3 regions of the Ensifer sp. Root423 genome follow, and region 1 is predicted to be linked to each of the others. Evidence: predicted binding sites of a transcription regulator. Region 1 holds the regulator's gene; each other region holds the start of a gene.
The links. Region 1 encodes LexA, which represses DNA repair genes until DNA is damaged. Its sites were predicted from a motif close to TGTTCNNNNTGTGTTCNG; they were not measured.

Region 1 (6,386 bases):
GCGCGCACGGTTCGGAAAATTCCTGCCGATTTCGGCGTTGACGAGGAACAGTTCGAGAAAGGCGCCGACATCGGGACTGTCCCAGTCGCCGTCGATGTAGCTTTCCGCAGCCCCGATGGTGCCGCCCGAGATAGCACGCTGCGGCAGGTTCCAGTTGTTGAGGTTGAGGATGGCGCTGGGGCCGGCCCTGGCGCCTTTGATCACCAGCCTGCGGCCGTCTGGCGTGGCGAGCATCAACGTTCCCACCTGAAGGTGCACCAGGGCGCCAAGCACCATGCGCGCCTTGAGCGGGAAATCCCGCACGGCCGTCGCCAGATTTTCGGAAGATAGCTCCACCGCACCGGCAAATGCAGCAAAATCGGCTTCCAGGTTACGCATACACCACCCCCTCAGCTGTTGCATCCGTAACGTGAGCCTAGCCGCAATCGGGCGAGACGCCAACTGAGGAATTCTACCGGAGGCTCTACGTCTCCTCGGAGAGTCCCGCTGCGCTTGTGATCTGCCGGAAGGCTGCCAGTGCCCGATCGCGGGCAAGGGCATGGTCGACGATCGGTTTCGGGTAGGTCGTGCCGAGTTCGATGCCGGCTTCGGCAAGGGTCGTGGCGGGCGCTGCAAAGGGGCGATGGACATAGCGCGGGTGGAGGCGCTCCAGCTCCGGCACGAAGCGCTTCACATAGAGACCGTCGGGATCGAATTTCTCCCCTTGCAGGACCGGGTTGAAGATGCGGAAGAACGGTGCGGCGTCCGCGCCCGATCCGGCGACCCATTGCCAGCTTGCGGCATTGTTGGCCGGATCCGCGTCGACCAGCGTGTCACGGAACCAGGCTTCTCCCTTGCGCCAGTCGACGAGCAGGTCCTTGATGAGAAAGGAGGCGACAATCATGCGAACGCGATTGTGCATGTAGCCGTGGCGCCATAGCTGGCGCATGCCGGCATCGACGATCGGGTATCCGGTGAGCCCTCTGGTCCATCGAGTAAAATCGTCCTCGTCGTTCAGCCAGTGGAAGCGGTCGAATCGACGGTCGAGGTTGCGGCGGCCAAGCTCCGGATAATGAAACAGCAGATGATAGGAGAATTCGCGCCAGGCGAGTTCCTTGCGGAAGGTGGCCGCCCCTTCGCCGCTATCGGCCTGGGGCCCAGCTGCCGCATGCCAGGCCTGCGCCGGCGAAATTTCGCCAAAGGCGAGATGAGGCGAGAGCAGGGATGTGCCATCCGCGTCGGGAATGTCGCGGCAGCGTTTGTAGGCGTCGAGCTTCTCATCGACGAATTCTTCGAGACGGGTGGCCGCACCGTCTTCGCCCGGCGTCCAGACCTCGCTGAATGTCGCCGCCCAGTCCGGTTTCGTCGGCAGCAGCGACCAGTCGTCAAGGCGTTCCGATCGCGGCCATGCTCCCGGGGCTGCGATATGGTGCGGCCGGTCGATCGGCGGTGCCAGCTCGTTTTTCAGTTCGAGCGCGCGCCAGAACGGCGTGAACACGCGGTAGGGGCCGCCCGTCGTCGTCAGCAGCCGCATGGGCTCATGCAGCAATTGTCCTGCAAAGCTCTCCGTGATGATTCCCCGCTCGGCCAGCGCCTTCTTGAGCGCGGTATCCGTGGCGATGCCGTTCGGGTCGTAGCGCCGGTTCCAGTAGATGCGCTCCGCACCGCTTGCGCGCGCAATCTCGACAATCACGTCAAGCGGCGCGCCTGATCGAAGAACGAGGCGAGAAGCGTGCCGCGCGAGACTTGCGCCCAAGGCCTCGAGCGAATGGTGCAGCCACCACGCCTGCGCCGCCCCGAGCGCACCGTTGCCGCTGTCGGCGGGTTCGCGAATATAGAGGGGAATGACGGCTGCCTCGCCGGCGGCAGCCGAGAGGGCGCGATTGTCGGCCAGGCGGAGATCCTTGCGGAACCAGACGATGATGGGCGGCGCCGCGGCCTTTGTCATGAAGAACCATCGGGAGGTTGGGGATTGATCACCTGGAGAACATAGGTGCAAAATGAAAAAGAGCCATTCGCATCGCTGCAAATGGCTCTTTTAGAAAGTGGCTCCCCGGGCCGGATTCGAACCGGCGACCTGTCGATTAACAGTCGAATGCTCTACCGCTGAGCTACCAGGGATCATCCGCGCCGTGTGCGCTTCAGAAGTGAGGCTGCTAATACGCATGCTTTTCTGATTTGCCAAGCGCTTTTTTCAAAAAAAATGACAAGTTCCGTTGCGAGGCTGTGGAGAAGTCCCCAATTGTGGGAAAACACGCCGGATAGGGAATGATGAATAAAAACAGGAAGCAGACGCATTTCGGCATTGATCCGCAAACACGACAGATCGTGCTGGGAAAATGGCGTATCGCGTTGCCCGACTCGCCCCTGCTGCGCATCCTGCTGGGTTCGCTGCTGGTGTTTTGTGGTTTTCTCGGTTTCTTGCCCGTGCTGGGCTTCTGGATGATACCGTTGGGCCTGATCGTGCTTTCCCACGACATTCCCTCGGTTCGCCGCCGCCGTCGTCGTCTGGCCGTCTGGTGGGCGCGCTGGCGCGGGAAGGCCAACTCGTCGAACGGCTCCTGAGGCGGACGCCGATTTAACGATCTTGTTGTCGAGGGCAGGGCGGTCGGCAGTTTTGGCCGTCCCGTAGCAATTCCGAATCTCTCAACAAGGGCCGTGGCCGCGCAGGCGAATGACCGGTTCCTGGCGGTCTTCCCCTCTGTTGGGGTGCCCTCGAAAACTTTTCGGCAACCCATCAAACGCATAATGCGGTCTCGAATCAGGATGGGGACCGATGGCCAAAGCCACTACGAAACGTCGACGCCGCAGTTCGGGCCGAAGCACCAGCAAACAGGGCGGCATGGCGCCGTGGTATCTGGCCGCAGCGCTCACCCTTGGCGGCGTCATGGCCTACGACCATCGCGCCGAGTTGCGGCACTGGCCGGTGGTTTCCGATGTCATGGCCTTTGCATCGCGATCGGAAACGAAGCCGAAGCCTCAGCGCGCGGTTCCTGAAGCGCAGGAGCGCGTTGCCCAGCAGGCGGATAGGCACAAACCGAATCCGAAGCCCAACCCGGCGACGAAGGTTGCCCTGGCCGCCCCGGTGCCGTCGGTGAATGTCGGCGTCACGCCGCCAACCCCTCTCGTGCGGCCGAATGAAGAGGTGAAGACGGCATCCATCCGTACCGATCAGTTCTATTTTTGCGGCATTCGCAACGACAACTGCGTGATCGATGGCGCGACCTTCGTCTTCCATGGCGAGACGATCCGCGTCGCCGATGTCGATGCGCCGCGAATCCGCCAGGCAAGCTGCGACAAGGAGCGTTCGCGCGGCTTCTACGCCAAGCAGCGCCTGCGCGAATTGCTGAATGCAGGCGACTTCAGGCTGATCTCGGCGGGAGGGCGATCAGATGCCAAGGCCGGCGAGAAACTGCGCCTGGTCACCCGCGGTGACCAATCTCTTGGACGTGTACTCGTTTCCGAGGGGCTCGTGCGGCCGTGGGAAGGGCGCCCGACGCCCTGGTGCTGAGATCAGCTGGGAGACGATCGGCGGACATCGTCGATCGTTCTGTGGAAAGTATCCGTCCTGCAAATCGACGGCGCGTTTTTCAGAAAATGCCTCTTGCGGTTTTTCTGCAATCATTCTAAATCCGCGCCAACGCTTGGTTATCCGAGCTGTGAGGCCTCGTGGCGGAGTGGTGACGCAGAGGACTGCAAATCCTTGTACCCCGGTTCAATTCCGGGCGAGGCCTCCAATAATCTCACCTCGTTAAATTTGGTTTGGCGTTCTGCCTTAGGGCAGCGCGGTAAAATTCGCGACACGTCCGCGCAAGCCACGTCGCCTATGCCTCCGTCGGATCTTATCGCTTCGGTGAATTCGGTAGAGGGGGAACGATGACTCCGCTGAGATCAACCGTATCGGTAGCGTCCGTCAACATTAAGAACGGAGGCAATGGCATCAATGAAAAAGAGACTGATCCTGACGGCGTTGGCGTGTTTTGCGGCGACCGCTATGGAGGCGCGCGCGGACGACCTGGTTTTCCAGCTGAAGAACAACACCGGCGCGGTACTGACGAATTTCTATACGTCGCCGGTCGGCGTCAATGAATGGGAAGACGATGTTTTCGGTCGGCAGGTCCTGAACCCCGGCGAGAGCATGGAGATCACCATTGCCGACGGGCGGGACGTCTGCAAATACGACATGCGATTCGAATTCGAGGAAGGCTCGGCCCTCGATACGACCGAGGACACGCAGGATCTCTGCGAACTCGGCGAATACACGATCCACGAATAAGCGATCTGGATTTCAGGTCGCCTTAAACGGAAAGAGCCTCGCCACTTTCAGTGGCGAGGCTCTTTTGATTCGGCGTTCTGCCTGGAATTCAATGGTAGCGGCGGATCAGCCCGACGAGCTTGCCCTGGATCTTCACGCGATCCGGTCCGAAAATGCGCGTCTCGTAGGCGGGGTTGGCCGCTTCGAGCGCAATCGACGCGCCCTTGCGACGGAAGCGCTTCAGCGTCGCTTCCTCGTCGTCCACGAGCGCCACGATGATGTCGCCGGGATTGGCCGAGTTGCCGTTGCGGATGATCACCGTGTCGCCATCGAAGATGCCGGCCTCGATCATCGAATCGCCCTTTACTTCGAGGGCGTAATGCTCGCCGCTGCCGATCATGTCGAGCGGAACGGTAATGTCATGGGTGTTGTTCTGGATCGCCGAGATCGGCACGCCGGCAGCGATGCGCCCCATCACCGGGACGGAAACAGACGTGCTTTCGGCGACCGGCGCCGGCTTCGGCGTGGCAGGAGCGGCGGCCGGCGGCTTTCCGAGGCTGCCCTCGATCACGCTCGGCGAGAAGCCCCTGCGCGGCTGTTGCTGGCCGGCGGCGTAGGCTTCCGGAAGCTTGATGACTTCGAGCGCGCGCGCCCGGTTCGGCAACCGGCGAATGAACCCGCGTTCTTCGAGCGCCGTGATCAAACGGTGAATGCCGGACTTCGACGCAAGGTCGAGCGCATCCTTCATTTCATCGAAAGACGGCGGTACGCCCGACTCCTTCATGCGTTCGTGGATGAACAGAAGCAATTCCTGTTGCTTGCGGGTCAGCATGGCACGTCGCTCCAGAGGCGTGAAACAAATCAAGAACAGACACTATCTGTTCCATATGTGTTCCGCAAGTGCCTAAAATTCCGTGAATTCAGGCAATTGGCTGCTTCTGTGGGGGGCGATTGGTCACTTTTGCGGGAGCGGGGCGGTTTTCGGCGACGGTTGCGTCCCAAAACAGCGCCGGGCAGGTCAATCGCGCGCGTGATTCGAACGAATCGCGGCTCTCTTCGCGGAGAGACTTAAGTCGCTTGCGAGGCCGAGCAGGCGTCTTCGAACTCCTTCACCGTTTCGGCGCTGTTGTCTTCCGGAAGCACTGCGTCGGCCGCATCGGTCGCAACGGGCGTATCGCCGTCATAAACGAAGGACTGGATGTAGAAGGCGAGCGCGCCCTTCCAAACATTGCGTCCATCGATCTGATGGCACGGCACGGCCCGTTCGAAATCGGTCTGGAGTTCATCCACCGTCGCGGCACTGAGCTTGACGTCAGGCATATTGGGCGATGCGACTATCGAAGCGAGAAGCAGGGCGGCAAGCACGGTGATCGTCCACTTGATGAAGGGGTGGGACTACGGGTTGGTAAACGATGTGAACCGCGCTTTCGTTCCGAAGTCCAGCAAGCATGGCGATCACTCTGCCATGTTCAACAGCTCTTTGCCCGCAGGCTGTGGCTGATTTGCGCCAGCCGCTCGATCTCAACCTCGTCTCGGCCGTTCTTCATGGACCGGCGCGGAGAATGCATCGGAGCTGCCAGCTTTCGCATCGGGCCTGGGGCGCGCAAAAATCCCTGCGGGGAAGGGCCTTCACCGTCTCGACAGGCCTCTAAAAAAAGATAACTTTGCGTGGAAAGTGGGGTGGTTGCATGCATAGATTGTCGTTGGTGGTGCTCGGCCTGTTGCTCACGGCTGGAGCGGCGTCTGCCGAAGAAGGGCGTTCGAATATCTGGAAACGGATCAACGCCTGGACGGTGGGATCCGATCGCTCCCTGGGCGGCTCGTGTTACGCGGCGACGAGCTATGACGCCGGCGCTATCCTTCGTATCGGCTTTTATCCGCGGGGATCGACGAACCTGGCGTTTCTTTCGATCGGCAATGCCGAATGGAAGTCCATCGAGCCGCAGCGGGAATACGATGTTGCCTTGCAGCTCGACCGTGGTCGTCAGTGGCCGGCCGTTGCGTTCGGTGTTGATCTGACCGGCGCCAGGGCCCTTGTCGTCAACTTTTCCAACACCGACTTCTTTACCGAATTCGTTCGCAAGAACACCTTGGCGCTGGCCTTCGAGGGGCGCGTCGTCGCGAGCCTCAGCCTGCGTGATTCGATGAAGGC
Region 2 (6,386 bases), on a different contig from region 1:
GATCATCCGGTCATGCGGCACGGTCTTGGCGATTTCACGCAGCTCTTCGGATTTCGGGAAAGTCAGGATGCCCGAAAAGGACACGTAGCCGCCGAGCTCCACGCCGACACGGGCGAGCTCCGGACCGGAAGAGAAGCAGTGCAGAAGGAAAGGGAAGGCCCCCTTCCCGGTTTCCTCGGTCAGGATCGCCGCCATGTCCTCATCGGCCGAGCGGCTGTGAATGACGAGCGGCAGGCCGGTCTCGCGGGCCGCCGCAATGTGACGACGCAGGCCCTCGACCTGGGCCTCGCGCGGCGCATTGTCATAGAAGTAATCAAGACCCGCCTCGCCGATCGCCACCACCTTCGGATGGGCCGAAAGCCGCACGAGATCCTCGGTGGTGATATCAAGCTCCTCGTCGGCGTTGTGCGGATGGGTGCCGACGGAACAGAAGACGTTCGGATAGGCCTCGGCGATCGCAAGGATCGTCTCGAACCGCTTCACGCGGGTCGAGATCGTGATCATCTGCCCGACACCGGCCTCGCGCGCCCGCGCGACGATTGCGTCGCGCTCCGCTTCGAAATCGGGGAAGTCCAGATGGCAATGGGTATCGATCAGCATGCTCAAGATGCCTTACTGCGCTTCGGGTGCCACATAGCGCGGGAAGACCGGCTTCGGCGCCTCGAGCGGCGTGCCCGAGGCGAGACGTCCGGCCTCGCCGAGCGCTGCGAAGTCGCGCTTGTCGGCGGGTGCAGCCACCAGGTCGAGCAGCTTCGCCGAGGATTCCGGCATGAACGGCTGAAGCAGGATTGCGATCTGGCGCACGACTTCGGCCGTCACGTAAAGCACTGTGCCCATGCGCGCTGGATCGGTCTTTTTCAGCGCCCAGGGCTCCTGGCCGGCGAAGTAGCGGTCGGTCTCGGAGACGACGGCGATGATCGCCGCCAGCGCCCGGTGGATCATCTGCTTACCCATCTCGTCGCGCGTGATCTCGTGCAGCGCGTCGGCGGCGGCCAGCATCGCTTTGTCTTCGTCGGTCAGGGGGCCGCACACGGGCACCTGGCCGTCGCAGTTCTTGACGATCATCGACAGCGAGCGGCTCGCCAGGTTGCCGATGCCGTTGGCAAGGTCGGAATTGATGCGGGTCGCGATCCCTTCCTCGCTATAGCTGCCGTCCTGGCCGAACGACACCTCGCGCAGGAAGAAATAGCGGATCTGGTCGAGACCGAAATGCTCGACGAGGTTGAACGGGTCGACGACGTTGCCGAGCGACTTCGACATCTTCTCGCCCTTGTTGAGCAGGAAGCCGTGCGCGAAGACGCGCTTGGGCAGCGGCAGGCCGGCCGACATCAGGAACGCCGGCCAATAGACCGCGTGGAAGCGGATAATGTCCTTGCCGATCACATGGATGTTCGCTGGCCAGAACTTGGCGCGCGGGCCCTTGGGATCGTCGAGATAACCGGTCGCGGTGATGTAGTTCGTCAGCGCGTCGACCCAGACATACATGACATGCGCCGGATCGTTCGGCACCTTGATGCCCCAGTCGAAGGTGGTGCGCGAAACCGAGAGGTCCTTGAGGCCGGACTTCACGAAGGAGATCACTTCGTTGCGGCGCTCGGCCGGGCCGATGAAATCCGGATTCTCTTCGTAGTGCTTCAGCAGCTTGTCCTGGTATTCGGACAGCTTGAAGAAGTAGCTCTGCTCCTCGACCCACTCGACCGGCGTCCCCTGCGGGCCGTAGCGCACGCCGTCGGCGCGCAGCTCGGTCTCGTTCTCCTGATAATAGGCTTCGTCGCGCACCGAATACCAGCCGGCGTAGGAGTCCTTGTAGAGGTCGCCCGCCTCGCCCATGCGGATCCAGATGTCCTGCGACGCCTGATGGTGGCGCTGCTCGGTCGTGCGGATGAAATCGTCGTTGGACGCGTTCAGGGCCACGGCCATCTTCTGGAATTCGGCCGAATTGCGGTCGGCAAGTTCCTGCGGCGTCACGCCTTCCTTGCGCGCCGTCTGCTGCATCTTCTGCCCGTGCTCGTCCGTGCCGGTCAGGAAGAAAACCTCACGTCCGTCGAGGCGCTGGTAGCGCGCCATGGCATCCGTCGCGATCAGTTCATAGGCATGGCCGATGTGCGGCTTGCCGTTCGGGTAGGAAATCGCTGTCGTGATGTAGAAGGGGGACGTGTCTCTCATAGGCGGATTCGATCTATCTCGGATTAAGCTACGCACGCTCTTAGCGCATACGCTGTTAGGAAGAAACATGCGATCCATGAAAAGCCCGGCCGAAGCGGCCGCCGCCACCGCCCTCCTCCTTGCGCGCCCCGCGTGCAAGATTTAGAACAAACAGGAAACAAATGAAGGGGTGAGTCGTGCTGGATCAACTTGGCAGCCAATTTGAAACCGCGTCGGCCGGCTATGCCGCCGCGCACGGGATCGAGCGCGACCCCGACTGGTTCATTTTGAAGATGCAGGAGGAAATGGGGGAACTGACCCAGGCCTGGAACAAGCTGAGCGGTCGCGGGCGGTCCCAGGGGAAATCGCCGGACGACCTCCGGGCACAGATGGCCGACGAGACCGCAGACCTTCTTGGGCACGTCCTGCTCTTCGCGCAACACCACAAGCTGGACCTCCAGGCGGCGATCGAGCGAAAATGGCGTTTTCAGCCGGCGCTATAGCGCCGCTTTCATATCGTCGAGCAGCGACAGAATGGTCTGCTTTCGGTCGAGATTATAGGCATCGCTGACCGTCAGTCGCTCGGTCACGGAGGCTGACAGTCGGGCGAAGCGTTCGGCGCGCATGATATCGCCCGAAACGGCCGCCTCCCGCGCCTCGCGCATGATGCGATCGCTGGCAAGGGCCTGGAAGAAATCGAAGATCGTTTCGCTGTCCTTGCCGGCGAGGGCATCGGCGAGCTTGTGCATGTTTTTCCGGACAGACGGTCCCTGCCCTGCAAGGATGCCCTCGAAGGTTGCCGCGATTTCCAGTCCGCCATAGTTGATCAGCTTCAGCGCCTCGGCGACGCTGCCGCTGGCGGCTGCGATGATGCGCCCGGCATTCTCGCCCTCGAGATCGAAACCGAGATGGGCCAATGCCTGGCCGAGCGGTGCTGCGTCGAGCGGCTTCAGTCGCAGCGGCAGGCAGCGCGAGCGGATCGTCGGCAGCAGTTTTCCGGGTGCATGCGTCAGCACCAGGAACAGCGAGCGGCGCGGCGGTTCCTCGAGGATCTTCAGGATGGCGTTGGCCGCATTGCGATTGAGATCGTCGGCCGGATCGATGATGACGATGCGCCAATTGCCCGTGCCGGAGGTCTGGCTGAAGAACTTGCCCGCGCGCCGGACCTCGTCGACGGTGATCGCCCCCTTCGCCCTTCCCGTCTTTTCATCGATCGGGCGGGCCAGGTGCAGGAGATTGTGTGAGGCGCCGGAGGCAAGCTGCCTGCCGATCGCAGAGGTCGGGTCCGGGTCGGCAAGCGTTTCAGGCGCATCGGCCGGTTCAGGATTTTTTAGGATGTGATGGGCAAAGCGGAAGGCAAGCGTCGCCTTGCCGATCCCTTCCGGCCCTTCGATCAGGATCGCGTGGTGCCCCTTGCCGGAGCGATAGCTCTGCGCCAGGAAGGCTTCCGCCTGCTCATGGCCGAACAGGCGATTGTTCTCAGCGGGCGCAATGGCGCCATCAAGGACCCCGGCTCTTTCGCTCATGACACGGCTTCCTCGGCGGACGTGTCCGTGCCGTCGCCATGCGGCAGAAGTGCTTCGACAAGCGAAAGCACCTCGGCGGCGATGGCCTCAACCGGCTGCGTCGCATCCACCACCCGGCACCGCTCGGAATCGCGTCTGGCAATGTCGAGAAAGGCGTCGCGCCGCTTCTCGTGGGTCTCTAGCTGTTCCTTTTCGAAACGATCGGGATTGTCGTCGCCGGCGCGGCGTTGCGCCCGCTCGAGGCCGACGCTGGCGGGCAGGTCGAAGATCACGGTGCGGTCCGGCACGACACCGTCGATTGCTACCCGCTCCAGGCTTTCGACGAAGCTTTGTTCGAGATTGCCGGTGATGCCCTGGTAGACGCGCGAAGAATCCATGAAGCGGTCGCAAAGCACGATAATGCCCTTGTCGAGCGATGGCCGGATGACCTCCTCGACATGGTCGCTGCGGGCTGCGGCAAAGAGAATCGCCTCCATCCGCACTCCGAAGGATTCCGCAGCCCCCGAAAGCAGCACGTGACGCACCGCCTCGGCGCCGGGAGAACCACCCGGCTCGCGCGTCGTCAGTACCTCGTAGCCGCGGGCGCGCAGGGAATCGGCTAGCAGGCGGAGCTGCGTCGACTTGCCGGCACCTTCCCCGCCTTCGAATGTTACGAATAGACCTTTTTTCAGCGACACCATGCTTTCCCGTATCGGCATGCGATTTGGCCCTGTTTAGCCGATTGGTCCTCCGGGCGAAACCGTCAGGTGACGATTTGGAGAGGCATTCCAGTGAGCGCGGCTCAGAGCCAGAAGAAAAGCAGTTCCTGCAGGGCGTCGACCGCGCGGCTCGTCAGGGTTCCCTGCCCCACCGCGCCGGCCGTCTTGACCGGGACCTCGCGCAACAGTTTCTCGCCGTTCCACAGCTTGACGACGCCGACTTCCGTGCCGGCCGTCACCGGCGCCCGCAAGGGCCACTTGTAGACGATGCGCGCCGTCAGCCGCTCGGGATTGTTGACCGGCAGCAGCACGTCGACCGGACCACCGGCCACCAACGCGACGTGAGACGCGTCGCCGCCATAGACGGCCGCCTCGCCGATCGATTCTCCGTCGGCGAAGATCCGCTTCTTCTCGAAGGCGGTCATCGCCCAGTCGAGAACCTTGCGGCTCTCCTCGATGCGTTCCTTGTCGGTTTCAAGGCCGCCCATCGCGAGATAAACGCGGCGGTCACCGCGTTGCAGCGACGCGGCGAGCGAAAAGCCGAAACCTTCGGCAAAGCCCGTTGCCAGGCCGTCCACGCCGATATTGGCGGAGATCAGCGGGTTCTTGTTGCGTTGGAGGATCTTGTTCCATTCGAATTCCGGCTGCGAATAGAGCCGGTAGAGATCGGGATGCGCTTCGTGCAGGTGGCGGACGAGCGTCACCAGTTCGCTCATTGTGATCTTGTTGCCGGGATCGGGCAGCCCGGTCGCGTTGCGGAAGGTCGCGACCGGCATGCCGAGTTCGCGCGCGCGCGCCGTCATGCGCTCGGCAAATGCACCTTCGCTGCCGGTCATGCCCTCGGCGAGAATGATGCAGGCGTCGTTGGCCAGCTGAACGGCCACGCCCTGCAGGAGATCGGCGACCCGGATGCGCGACTTCAGAGCGGCAAACATCGTCGAGGTGCCGGCCGGCGCGCCGCCGGTCCGCCACGCATGCTCCGATACGTCGTAGAGGGTTTCGGGCGAGACTTCGCCCTTGCCGAGCGCCTCGGCGACGACCTCCATGGTCATCAGCTTGGCAAGCGAGGCTGGCGGGATCGGGTCGTTTTCGGCACGCGAGAAAAGCACCGTGCCGGTTTCTGCATCGACCAGCAGGATCTGCTTTGCCTTGGTGTCGAAGGCGGGTGCCGGCGTTTGCGCGAATGCGGCGCCGGCAAACAACGCAAGGCCAAGGAAAGCGGCCGAAAGCATCTTCATGCGCATGGGAAACTCCGGTTTCCCCTCGGGCATAGCAGCGTGGTCATTTTGGCACAACGCCGAGAACTGTTAACGGGCCGAACCGTTCGTTTTCTGGCGCTTGGCGTAGTCGACGATGACTTGCGGCGTTAGCTGCTTCTTGTCGACCATGATCGCTTCGAAGGGCGATTCGGCGTCGCTGACGCGAACTTCGTAATAGGCAGCCGCATAGGCCATGTTGCCGTCGGGCATCGGAATGTACTCCGGCCGCTCGCGCGGGATCGGGCCGATTTCCGGCAGCATGACGAATTCGTTGAACGACGCCGGCTGCTGGGCAAACTGCGGCACGGGCGCGGCCATCGCGGTGACCGGTTCGCTGACGTCGAGCGACGCCTTGGCCGGCACGGTGATGGTGCCGAGGCTTTGCTTGCGGAACGGTTCGTTCGAGGCAACCATCACGCCGGTTGCAATCTGCCCTTCGGGCATGATGCTCGGGCCGCGCTGGCCCTTCTCGACATAGGACGCCATGAGGTAAGGCATGTCGTTACCTTCGAGCGGTGCGCGGCCGACATATTGCACCTTCACCTGTGCGCTGCCCTTGCGCTTGATGTCGAGCAGGTCTGCCGTTTTCGAGGAAACGTCGATGATGCGGCCGTATTCGTAGGGGCCGCGATCGTTGACGCGCACGATGACCGAGGTGCCGTTTTCCATGTTGGTGACGCGGGCGTAGCTCGGCAGCGGAAACGTCGGATGGGCGGCCGACAGATGCGCCTTGTCGTAGACTTCGCCGTTGGCGGTCA
Region 3 (6,386 bases), on a different contig from region 1:
CTGCCAATGAAGATGAGCTGATCGGGCCGGCCCGTGACGGCACGCTGCGTGTGCTCAGGGCAGCCCATGCGGCCGGTGCCAAACGCGTCGTGCTCACGTCGTCGGTCGCCGCGGTCATCTACGGGGCAGGGCGCGCGCCGTTTACGGAGGACGATTGGACCGATCCGCAGTCATCGCTTGCGACACCCTACTACCGCTCCAAGACCTTCGCCGAACGCGCGGCCTGGGACTATGCGGCTGACAGCGGCCTGGAGCTTGTGGTCATCAATCCCGGAATCGTCCTCGGGCCGGTTCTTGGCCATGAGATCGGCACATCCGTCGCCGTGGTGCGCAACCTGCTCAAGGGGAACTATCCCGCCTTGCCGAAGTTCGCCGTGCCGGTTGTCGACGTCCGCGACGTGGCGGATGCGCATGTGCAGGCCTTAAGCGTCGCCGCAGCGGCAGGCGAGCGTTTCCTGATTGCGGGAGAGGCGCTTTCCCTTGCGGATATCACGGCCATCCTCCGGCGCAGGTTCCCTGAACATGCGGGCAGGCTTCCGAGGTTCGTGCTGCCCAATTGGCTGGCAGGGCTTGCCGCCCCCTTCGATGCGGGCCTGCGCCTCATCGTGCGCGAACTCGGGCATGACCCCCGCATTTCCAACGAAAAGGCGCGCCGTGTTCTCGGGTGGCAGCCGCGCTCTGCCGAAGAGGCCGTCGTGGCCTCGGCGAACAGCCTGATTTCGGCCGGCCTCGTCTGAGGCGTGCTTGGCGCGTCAGTCGGTAAAGCGGCGCGCGACCCAGGAATAGCCATCTTCGACATAGCGCACCGGCTTCGTGACGATGGTCTTCAGCTTCTCCCGATCGGGGATGGCGCCCGACAGGAAAGCCAGCGTGCGTTTCGGCAATCCTTGCTCGGGTTCCGGCTCCGCTGCCGGAACGGGCAGCGCCTGGTTCTGCTGGGCGCCCGGTGGCGGCGCGGGGATTTCGGCGACGCTGGGCGCCGAGCTCTCGCATACCGCAACGACGACCGGATAGTTCGCATTGGAAAACTTCGGCAGTTGCGCGTTCGAAGCCGTGTCGCACTGCGCGATCGATGGCCAACTGCCGTTGACCGTCGAGATGTACTGGCATTGGCTGACGTCGTGGTCGCAGCCGAGAATGGTCATGACTATCAGCGCCGCTTGCATCGCATTCCCATCGTCTTTGCAGGTTGTGGTGGATCAACCTATGCCTGCATGATTCTCCTCGAAATAGGGCGATGCTGCCGGCAGCGCGGAACAAATTGTTTCAGCCTGTTAGGCGGATTGATGGGGAGGCATACGAGCCTGCGCCATTTGACGTATTGGTCCGGGCGTAGGCCGGCGGTAGTTTGGCGCAAAACCACGCCTGAATGAAAAGGACGACCGATTGCCTGCCGTAATCATAGCCCAGGAGACGCCGCGCCAAGCTGAAGTTCTGCGTCTCCTGGAACTCTCTGACGCCTACGCCGCCTCGCTCTACCCCGCCGAGAGCAATCACATGGTCGATCTGTCGAACCTGGAAAAGCCGGAGGTATCGTTCTTCGTCGCACGGCGTGGCGGCGATACCGTCGGCTGCTGCGCCCTGGTTGATGCCGGTGACGGGACTGCGGAAATCAAGCGCATGTTCGTCGATCCCGAGGCGAGGGGGCTGAGGGTCGGCAAGTTGTTGCTGCAGGCGCTGGAGGTGCGCGCGGCGCAACTCGGACTGGTGGCAATCCGCCTCGAAACAGGCATCTATCAGCCCGAAGCGATAGGCCTTTACAAGGCGGCCGGCTACGTCGAGCGCCCGCCGTTCGGGGGGTATCAGCCGGATCCGCTGAGCCTCTTCATGGAGAAGCCCGTTCACGTTGCGTAAGCTCGAGCGGCCTTCAAACCCTGAATACAGAAACGGCGGCCTGTGAGCCGCCGTTTCTGTATGGATTATTGTGATCCTGCTTGCCGGCAGAAAGCCGGCTCAGATGTCCAGGTTGTCCGCAAAGACAGCGCGCTCCTGGATGAAGCGGAAGCGGGCATCCGCCTTCGTGCCCATCAGGTTGTCGACCGCTTCGCGCGTGCCCTCGAAATCGACATCGTCGATCTCGACCTTGAGCAGCGTGCGGAACTTCGGATCCATCGTCGTTTCCTTGAGCTGCGCCGGCAGCATCTCGCCGAGACCTTTGAAGCGGCCGATCTCGACCTTGCCGCGACCGGCAAACTCGGTGCGCATCAGCTCCTCGCGGTGCGCGTCGTCGCGGGCATAGAGCGTCCTTGCGCCCTGGCTGATGCGATAGAGCGGCGGCACGGCGAGATAGAGGTGACCGCCGCGGATCAGTTCGGGCATCTCCTGGTAGAAGAAGGTAATCAGCAGCGAGGCGATATGTGCGCCGTCGACGTCGGCGTCGGTCATGACGACGATGCGCTCGTAGCGCAGATCCTCTTCCCGGTACTTGCTGCGGGTGCCGCAGCCAAGCGCCTGGATGAGGTCGGCAATCTGCTGGTTGGCGCCGAGCTTTTCTCGACCAGCGCTCGCCACGTTGAGGATCTTGCCGCGCAAGGGCAGGATCGCCTGGTTGGCGCGGTTGCGCGCCTGCTTCGCCGAGCCGCCTGCTGAGTCCCCTTCGACGATGAAGAGTTCGGCGCCTTCAGCGGTGTTCTGCGAGCAGTCGGCAAGCTTGCCGGGCAGGCGCAGCTTGCGCACGGCCGTCTTGCGGTTGACTTCCTTTTCCTTGCGCCGGCGCACGCGCTCCTCGGCGCGCTCGACCACCCAGTCGAGCAGCTTGTCGGCCTCGGCCGGATTGTCGGTAAGGTAATGGTCGAAGGGATCGCGCAGCGCATTTTCGACGATGCGTTGTGCTTCGACTGTCGCTAGCTTGTCCTTGGTCTGGCCGACGAATTCCGGTTCGCGGATGAACACGGACAGCATTCCGGCGGCCGAGATCATCACGTCATCGGTGGTGATGAGCGCTGCACGCTTGTTCTGCTTCAGCTCGGCATAGTTCTTCAGTCCCTTGGTCAGCGCGATGCGGAAGCCCGCCTCGTGTGTACCACCCTCAGGCGTCGGAATGGTGTTGCAGTAGGAATGAACCTGCTGGTCGCCGCCATACCAGGTGACCGCCCATTCTAGCGAACCGTGACCGTTGGCCTTCTCCGATTTGCCGGCGAAGATCTCGCGGGTAACGGTGAATTCCTTGCCGAGCGTCGCCGCCAGGTAGTCCTTCAGGCCGCCCGGGAAGTGGAAGACGGCCTTGTCCGGGATCTCCGAACCTTCCTGCAGCAATGACGGATCGCAGGACCAGCGGATCTCGACGCCACCGAAGAGATAGGCTTTCGAGCGCGCCATGCGGAAAAGCCGGCCGGGCTCGAAATGCGCGTGCGGTCCGAAAATATCCGGGTCCGGATGGAAGCGGACGCGCGTGCCGCGGCGATTGTGCACGTCGCCGAGTTCCTCGAGCCCGCCCTGCGGAATACCGCGGGAGAAGCGCTGGCGATAGAGCTTGCGATTGCGGGCGACCTCGACTTCGAGCGCGTCGGAGAGTGCGTTGACGACGGATACGCCGACGCCGTGCAGACCGCCCGAGGTCTCGTAGGCCTTGCCATCGAACTTGCCGCCGGCATGGAGCACCGTCATGACGACTTCGAGCGTCGACTTGCCGGGGAATTTCGGATGGTTTTCGACCGGGATGCCGCGGCCGTTGTCGGTGACTGTCAGGAACCCGTCCGCGTCGAGATGGACCTCGATGAAGTTCGCATGGCCGGCGACCGCTTCGTCCATCGAGTTGTCGATGACTTCGGCAAAGAGATGGTGCAGCGCCTTCTCGTCGGTGCCGCCGATATACATGCCCGGGCGACGACGGACCGGCTCAAGGCCCTCGAGCACCTCGATCGCCGACGCATCGTAATCGCTGCCATCGCTGCCTTTCGGGGCAGGGCGCGGCTCTTCGCGCGCGATGGGGGCTGCAGCCACGGCCGGCTTGGCGCTCGGCTGTACGGCCTTCGGTTGCTCGGGCATTGAGAAGAGGTCGCTGTTGTCGTCCATGGGGCCGTTCGGATCGTTCCTGTCGTTCGGGAATGCCAGAGGCCATAGCAAGCCCCAGGCTCTGCCGCCATCCCCCGGCGGTCGAATCACCTGAATTCTGCCAGACTCTCACAGGATACGCGAACAAAAGGAGAATTTCTGGCGCCGGCCGCCGATGATTTTTCGCACGAACGGCCGTGTTTCGGGCCAAGTGTTGCTTTGCGGTGCGGCCAATGGCAAGGCTTGCGGCGAAAGAGGGAGCCCGTCATTTGGCCGTGTCCACAGTTGTTTTTCCGTTTCGTGCCTGCCTGTTCGCCCTAGCCTTGGCAATTGCCGCCTCGTCGGCAGAGGCGCAGACGCTCAAGCCCTACAAGGACGATCTGTTCTCCTATGCCAAGGTGCTCGACCAGGAGGATGGTGGTGACGACCTGACGGTCGACTACCAGGAACTGCGGGATATCAACGAACGCGACGAAATCCCGGAACGCCGGGTGAAGCGCGCCTATGTGTCGCTTGGCGTGAAGAACGAGCAGGTCAATGAAACGCTCGATATCGGTGGCCGCGCGCTCGACGTGACCCGTGTCGGCCCCGATCGCGGCGCCAGCTTCTCGGTCATCTTCATCCATGGCCGCAGCGGCGACCGTCGGCTCGGTGCCAACGACTTTTCCTTCGGTGGAAACTTCAACCGGCTGAAGAACCTCGCCGTCGCCAATGGCGGCGTCTACTACGCCCCGAGCGTCCGCTCCTTCGATACGGCAGGTGCCGCCGATATCGCCGGCCTGGTTCGATACGCGTCCGAACGTTCCGGAGGCCGTCCGGTCGTGCTCGCCTGCGCCTCGATGGGAAGCTTCATCTGCTGGGGTGTCTCGCGCGACGCCTCCGCCGTCGCAGCACTCTCCGGCATGATGGTCATGGGCGGCGTCAGTGATCCGGACTTCACGAAAAGTGCCGCCTACAAGGCGAAGCTGCCGATGTTCTTCAGCCATGGAAGCCGTGACAGCGTCTATCCCGCCGAAGGCCAGAAGGCGCTCTATCGCTCTCTCAAGGCCAAGGGCTATCCGACGCGCTTCGTGCTTTTCGAAACCGGCTCGCACGGAACGCCGGTGCGCATGACCGACTGGCGCGATGCGCTGAACTGGATCGGCAGCCGCTAATGCATGTCGCGCAAAAGTGTGCAGCGGTTTTGCTGCAGCGACATGCATCAAAACAAGAGCCTAAGGCCTGGTGCGTGAATCTTCGTTCACGCGACAGGCGATAGGCGTCGCCCTGCTGCTGCGGATTTGTTAACCAGCCCGCCAATTTGCGAGCGAAACAAAGGCCTGCGTTTCCACTCTGGAAAGTTGAAGTCGTGATGATACCGGCAACTATGGCTGGGATGGACTTCATGGACGCGCGCACCGAGACACGGCACATTCCGCTGTGTGTGGATCTTGACGGCACTTTGCTGGCCGCCGACACCCTGTGGGAAGGGGCGGCGATCATCCTGCTGCGCAATCCGCTGATGCTGTTTCCGATGCTGGTCTGGCTGGCAAAAGGTAAGGCACGCCTGAAGCACGAAGTGGCCCTTAGATCCGGCCGCCGTGCGGAAGACTGGCCTTATCGGCAGGCCGTCATCGACCGGCTCATGGAGGAAAAGAAGAGCGGGCGAGAACTCGTGCTCGTGACCGGCGCAGCACCGTCCGTTGCAAACGACATTGCCGCCCATGTCGGCATGTTCTCCTCGGTCATGCATTCGACCGACGCGCTCAACCTGACGAGCAGCAACAAGCGCCGGGCGCTGGTAGAGCGGTACGGCGACGGCGCCTTCGACTACATGGGCAACAGCCGTGACGATATCGCCGTCTTTGAGGTGGCACGCCGCGCGATCGTGGTCTCGCCCGATGCGGCCGCGGAAAGATGGCGTCGCAACCATGATGCCGAACGGCTCGATACCGGCAAGGTCAGCGCGCTTGCGCCGATGAAGTCGATCCGCGTGCATCAATGGGCGAAGAACGTGCTCATCGGCGTGCCGATGATCCTCAACCACGAGGTACTGCACTTCGATGCGATCGTCAGCGTCATCATCGCCTTCTTTGCCTTCAGCTTCCTCGCATCCGCCGTCTACGTCATCAACGATCTTTCGGACCTTGCCAACGATCGCCGCCATGCGAAGAAACGTTACCGGCCGCTCGCGAGCGGCCAGATGTCCGTGCCGACAGCGCTGGTGCTTGCAGGCTGCCTCATCATCGCGTCCGTGGCGCTGACCGTTCTGTTGCCCTGGAAGTTTGCCGGGGTGCTCGCCTTCTACGCCTGCGCGACGACGGCCTATACCTTCGTGCTGAAGCGCAAGCTGCTCGTCGACGTGTTCACGCTCGCCGGCCTCTACACCACACGCATCGTCGCTGGCGCGGCCG

Region 2: the regulator LexA is predicted to act here: its motif matches at 2,309-2,326, upstream of ASD01_RS25265 (nucleoside triphosphate pyrophosphohydrolase family protein).
Region 3: the regulator LexA is predicted to act here: its motif matches at 4,134-4,151, upstream of parE (DNA topoisomerase IV subunit B).

The regions. Positions count from the first base shown of each region.
Region 1 covers NZ_LMEG01000015.1:63,546-69,931, reverse strand. The annotation lists gene ASD01_RS16110 (SAM-dependent methyltransferase) at 1-378, opposite strand, end outside; gene ASD01_RS16105 (cryptochrome/photolyase family protein) at 464-1,927, opposite strand; tRNA gene ASD01_RS16100 (tRNA-Asn) at 2,026-2,100, opposite strand; gene ASD01_RS16095 (hypothetical protein) at 2,251-2,544, shown strand; gene ASD01_RS16090 (thermonuclease family protein) at 2,756-3,490, shown strand; tRNA gene ASD01_RS16085 (tRNA-Cys) at 3,643-3,716, shown strand; gene ASD01_RS16080 (hypothetical protein) at 3,914-4,255, shown strand; gene lexA (transcriptional repressor LexA) at 4,344-5,066, opposite strand; gene ASD01_RS16070 (hypothetical protein) at 5,303-5,599, opposite strand; gene ASD01_RS16060 (hypothetical protein) at 5,923-6,386, shown strand, end outside.
Region 2 covers NZ_LMEG01000036.1:1,953-8,338, reverse strand. The annotation lists gene ASD01_RS25275 (TatD family hydrolase) at 1-600, opposite strand, end outside; gene metG (methionine--tRNA ligase) at 613-2,166, opposite strand; gene ASD01_RS25265 (nucleoside triphosphate pyrophosphohydrolase family protein) at 2,343-2,648, shown strand; gene ASD01_RS25260 (DNA polymerase III subunit delta') at 2,643-3,671, opposite strand; gene tmk (dTMP kinase) at 3,668-4,369, opposite strand; gene ASD01_RS25250 (D-alanyl-D-alanine carboxypeptidase family protein) at 4,453-5,613, opposite strand; gene ASD01_RS25245 (septal ring lytic transglycosylase RlpA family protein) at 5,677-6,386, opposite strand, start outside.
Region 3 covers NZ_LMEG01000016.1:233,256-239,641, reverse strand. The annotation lists gene ASD01_RS17475 (SDR family oxidoreductase) at 1-737, shown strand, start outside; gene ASD01_RS17470 (hypothetical protein) at 753-1,166, opposite strand; gene ASD01_RS17465 (GNAT family N-acetyltransferase) at 1,387-1,854, shown strand; gene parE (DNA topoisomerase IV subunit B) at 1,954-4,014, opposite strand; gene ASD01_RS17455 (alpha/beta hydrolase) at 4,227-5,147, shown strand; gene ASD01_RS17450 (UbiA family prenyltransferase) at 5,378-6,386, shown strand, end outside.